2 regions of the Comamonas squillarum genome follow, and region 2 is predicted to be linked to the other one. Evidence: predicted binding sites of a transcription regulator. Region 2 holds the regulator's gene; the other holds the start of a gene.
What was found. Region 2 encodes sigma-54, which starts transcription at its own class of promoters, with help from an activator protein. Its sites were predicted from a motif close to TGGCANGNAANCTGCTTT; they were not measured.
Positions count from the first base shown of each region.

Region 1: the regulator sigma-54 is predicted to act here: its motif matches at 1,385-1,402, upstream of N4T19_RS20290 (CmpA/NrtA family ABC transporter substrate-binding protein).

Region 1 covers NZ_CP104377.1:4,446,747-4,448,944, reverse strand. The annotation lists gene N4T19_RS20290 (CmpA/NrtA family ABC transporter substrate-binding protein) at 1-1,230, opposite strand, end outside; gene N4T19_RS20285 (nitrate regulatory protein) at 1,540-2,198, opposite strand, start outside.
Region 2 covers NZ_CP104377.1:2,982,919-2,985,116, forward strand. The annotation lists gene N4T19_RS13805 (aspartyl/asparaginyl beta-hydroxylase domain-containing protein) at 1-107, shown strand, start outside; gene rpoN (RNA polymerase factor sigma-54) at 183-1,799, opposite strand; gene lptB (LPS export ABC transporter ATP-binding protein) at 1,905-2,198, opposite strand, start outside.

The sequences.
Region 1 (2,198 bases), 1.5 Mb from region 2:
GATCAGCGGGCTGCTGCGCATGTCCGACTTGGGCACGGCGATCTTCAGCTGCGCAGCCGCTTCCTTGTACAGGGCGGTCTGGTTGATCTTCTTGGCCACAGCCAGGTAGTCGGGGTGGCTCTTGAGCAAACCCCAGCGCTTGTGCTGGGTCAGGAACCACATGCCATCGGACAGGTAGGGGTAGCTGGCCTCGCCCTCGGCAAAAAACTTCATGTGGTTGGGGTCGTCCCAGGTCTTGCCCAGGCCATTTTGGTAGCGGCCCAGAATGCGCTGGTTGATGGCATCGACGCTGGTGTTCACATAGGCCTTTCCGGCAATGGTCTCGGCCATCTTCTGCTTGTTCTGCAGGCTGGCATCGATCCAGCGGCCCGCCTCCAGAATTGCCATGGTCACCGCGCGCGCGGTGTTGGGGTGGCGGCTGACAAAGTCCTGTGTGCAACCCAGCACCTTTTCCGGGTGGTCGCGCCAGATGTCCTGGGTAGTGACGGCCGTGATGCCGATGCCATCCATGATCGCGCGGTGGCCCCAGGGCTCGCCCACGCAAAAGCCGTCCATATTGCCCACACGCATATTGGCCACCATCTGCGGCGGCGGCACGGTGATCACTTTCGCATCCTTGAGCGGGTGGATGCCCGCGCTCGCCAGCCAGTAGTACAGCCACATCGCATGGGTGCCGGTCGGAAAGGTCTGCGCAAAGGTGTATTCGCGCTTTTCCGCGCCCATCAGCTTGGCCAGTGACGCCGCATCGACGGCGCCCTTGTCGGCCAGCTTCTTGGACAGGGTGATCGCCTGGCCATTGCGGTTGAGCGTCATCAGCACCGCCATGTCCTTTTGCGGGCTGCCCACGCCCAGCTGCACGCCATAGACCAGGCCATAGAGCACATGGGCAAAGTCCAGGTCGCCATTGACCAGCTTGTCGCGCACGCCGGCCCAGCTCGCTTCCTTGGTCGGCGTGATCTTGACGCCGTACTTCTGGTCCAGGCCCAGCACCGAGGCCATCACCACGCTGGCGCAGTCGGTCAGCGGGATAAAGCCGATATTGACCTCTTTTTTCTCCGGCGCATCCGAGCCGGCGGCCCAGACGCCCTGGTGGCCCAGCGCGCTGTAGACAAAGGTGGCTGCCGCTGCCTGGGCGCCATGGCGCAAGAACTGACGGCGGCCGGCCAGCGGCGAAGAAGCGGGCGAAGCCTCTGCCGCCGGGGCGGTGTCAGGGGTGGGGCGTATCGTCATTCTTGTCAAACTCCATCGAAGGCGTTGCAGATTCCAAAAACAAAAAACGGCGTCCTTTCGCTGAGGGCTTGCACCATCAGGAAAGGGACGCCGTTGTCCCGAAATAACTCGCGATTACCGGAAACAGGCCGCCTTTGGCCTGGTTGGGAAGATCAATGCATATTCCATGCCAATTCAAAAATTGCAGTGCTTCCCTCTGAAGAGCCAACCTGGGCCGGCGCTGCACACCGGCCCGGATCCCTGCAATGGTGCATTGCAGCAGCCTGCGGGCCAACGGCTGCCATGCTTTGGTGCGCGGGCGGAAAGCTGCTAGCGCTCAGCTGCAGCAGGGCCTGCGGGCGCTGCAGGGGCTTGGGGCACCAAGGCCGCCATCGCCAGCACGGCCTCGGCCACCTCCAGCATGCGCTTGTTCTGGTTCATCGCCGTCTGGCGCAGCAGCTGGTAGGCATCGCTCTCGCTGAGCTGGTGCTGGGCCATCAGCAGACCCTTGGCGCGCTCCAGGGTCTTGCGCTCGTGCAGCGCAGTGCGCGCCTCCTGGATCTGGCTCTGCATGGTCTGCAGCCGCTGCGATTGCTGCTGCACCAGCGACAGGATATCGCGCCCCAGCGCCGGCGCGCCCACGGCATCGAGCGACCAGGTATCGGGCGGTGCCGAGGCCTCAAAAAAGGCCATGCCGGCTTCGCTGCCCTCAGCGCCCTCTGCGCCCTCTTGGGCAGGTTCAGCGCCCGGTGGCAACGCCTGCAAGGCCGCCAGCGCTTGTTCCTGCGCCTGCAGCTTGTGCAGGCACAGCACCTGCAGCTCCTGCGCGACCAAGGTCTCCACCCCATGCAAGGCATCGAGCCGGTGGCTGCAGGCGGCAAACCAGTCGGCGCTCCAGCTGCGGCTCAGGCTCGATCCGCTCGCGGTATGGGCCACGCGGCGCATGCGCTCCACCGCCGCCATGTCGGTGTCGCCCGCCATATGGGCCT
Region 2 (2,198 bases):
ACCGCCGCCGCTTCAAGGCCTGGAACAAGACGGCCTACAAGCTCACCAAGTTTGGCCTGATGCTGGCCGTGCTGGCCTTGTTCATCTGGTGGCTGTGGCCAAAGTAAAGCGGCTCCGTCTCAAAGCAAAACCGCAGTGCCTAACGCAACTGCGGTTTTTTTATGGGCCCTGGCTGCTTGCGCTTACAGCGCCTTGCGCAGGCTGGCCGGCGGGATGCGCATGGCCTCGCGGTACTTGGCCACCGTGCGGCGCGCGCATTCAATGCCCTGGGCCTGCAGCAGATCGGCGATTTTTGCATCCGACAGCGGCTTTTTCGCGCTTTCCTCGTCCAGCAGCTGCTTGATCAGCGCCTTGACCGCCGTGCTCGACGCACTGCCGCCGGTCTCGGTGCCCAGGCCCGAGCCAAAGAAGTACTTGAGCTCGAACGTGCCCTGCGGCGTGGCCATGTACTTGGCCGTGGTCACGCGGCTGATGGTGGACTCGTGCAGGCCCAGCTCATCGGCAATCTCGCGCAGCACCATGGGGCGCATCGCCAGCTCGCCATGGACAAAGAAATTGCGCTGGCGCTCGACGATGGCCTGCGAGACGCGCAAGATGGTGTCAAAGCGCTGCTGGATGTTCTTGATGAACCAGCGCGCCTCCTGCAGCCGCTGCTGCAGCGCGCCATGGCCCTCGCTGCCCTTGTGGCTGCGCAAGGCATTGGCGTAGACATCCTGCACGCGCAGGCGCGGCATCACCTCGGCATTGAGCTGCACGCTGAAACCGGGCACCGGCAGGCCGCGCTCATTGCTGGGTCGCACGAGGACATCGGGGATGATGGTGTTGCGGTCCACATCGGCATAGGGCCGGCCGGGGCGGGGCTCGAGCTTGGCGATCAGCGCCAGCGCGCTGCGCACCGCGGCATCACTGCATCCGGTCAGTTGCACCAGCTTGCGCACATCACGGCGCGCCAGCAGCTCCAGCGATTCCTGGCAGACCAGCAAAGCGGTCTCCAGCGCCAGCGCATCGGCCTCGGGCGTGTCCGAGCCCTCTTCATCCAACAGCCGCTGCTGGGCCTTGATCTGCAGCTGCATGCATTCGGACAGGTTGCGCGCGCCCACGCCAATCGGCTCCAGACTTTGCAGCAAGCGCAGCGCCACGGTCAGGTGGTGCAGCAGGGCTTCGTAGCGTTCGGGATCCGAGGCATCGCCAAAGCTTTGCGCCAGCTCGGCCAGCGTTTCTTCGAGGTAGCCGTCGTCGTTCAGTGATTCAATCAGAAAGTAGAGCGCGGCCCGGTCTTCCTGGCACAGGCGCAGCGACAAGGCCTGGCGGTGCAGCACATCCTGCAGGCTCAGGTGCTCGCTGCGCCGGTCGGACATCGGCGTCTCGTCGTCGTCATCGCTGGCGCTGGAGCGGGCGGGCAGATCGCCGCCCCACTCTTCCCAGTCCGATGCCGAATCGCCGGCAGCGGCCTCGGCATCGACGCCGGTTTCCTTGCCCGCAGCAAAATCCAGCGGCTGGTCGGAGGTTCCGGGCTCGAAATCGCTACTGTTGTTGGTGTCGGTGCTGGCAGCAGTATCGGCACCCTTGTCGGCTGCGTCTGCAGCGTCTGCAGCTTCGGCAGATTCAGCGGCTTCTTTACGGGCTTCAGCCTCGGGGGCCTCATCGCCCTCGCGCTCCAGAAACGGGTTTTCGTCGAGCATCTGCTCGACTTCCTGTGTCAGCTCCTGCGTGGACAGCTGCAGCAGGCGAATCGACTGCTGCAGCTGGGGGGTCAGGGTCAGGTTCTGCGATACGCGCAGCGACAGCGACGGCATCATGGCTGCGCCTCCACACGGGCTGGGGCAGCTGGCAACGGATCAGCCCTGCCGGCCCCGCAGCGCGGGACGGCATCTTGGCTGGCACGCCCGCCAAGGCGTGCGGTGTCACATACGGAAATGTTCACCCAGATACACCCTCCGGACCTCTGCGTTCTCCACAATCTCTTGCGGCGTCCCGGCGGCCAGCACCTTGCCATCGCTGATGATGCAGGCATGGTCACAGATACCCAGGGTTTCGCGCACATTGTGGTCGGTGATCAGCACGCCAATGCCGCGCTCCTTGAGAAAGGCGACAATGCGCTGGATCTCGATCACGGCGATGGGGTCGATGCCGGCGAAAGGCTCGTCGAGCAGGATGAAACGGGGCTGGGTGGCCAGCGCACGGGCGATCTCGACCCG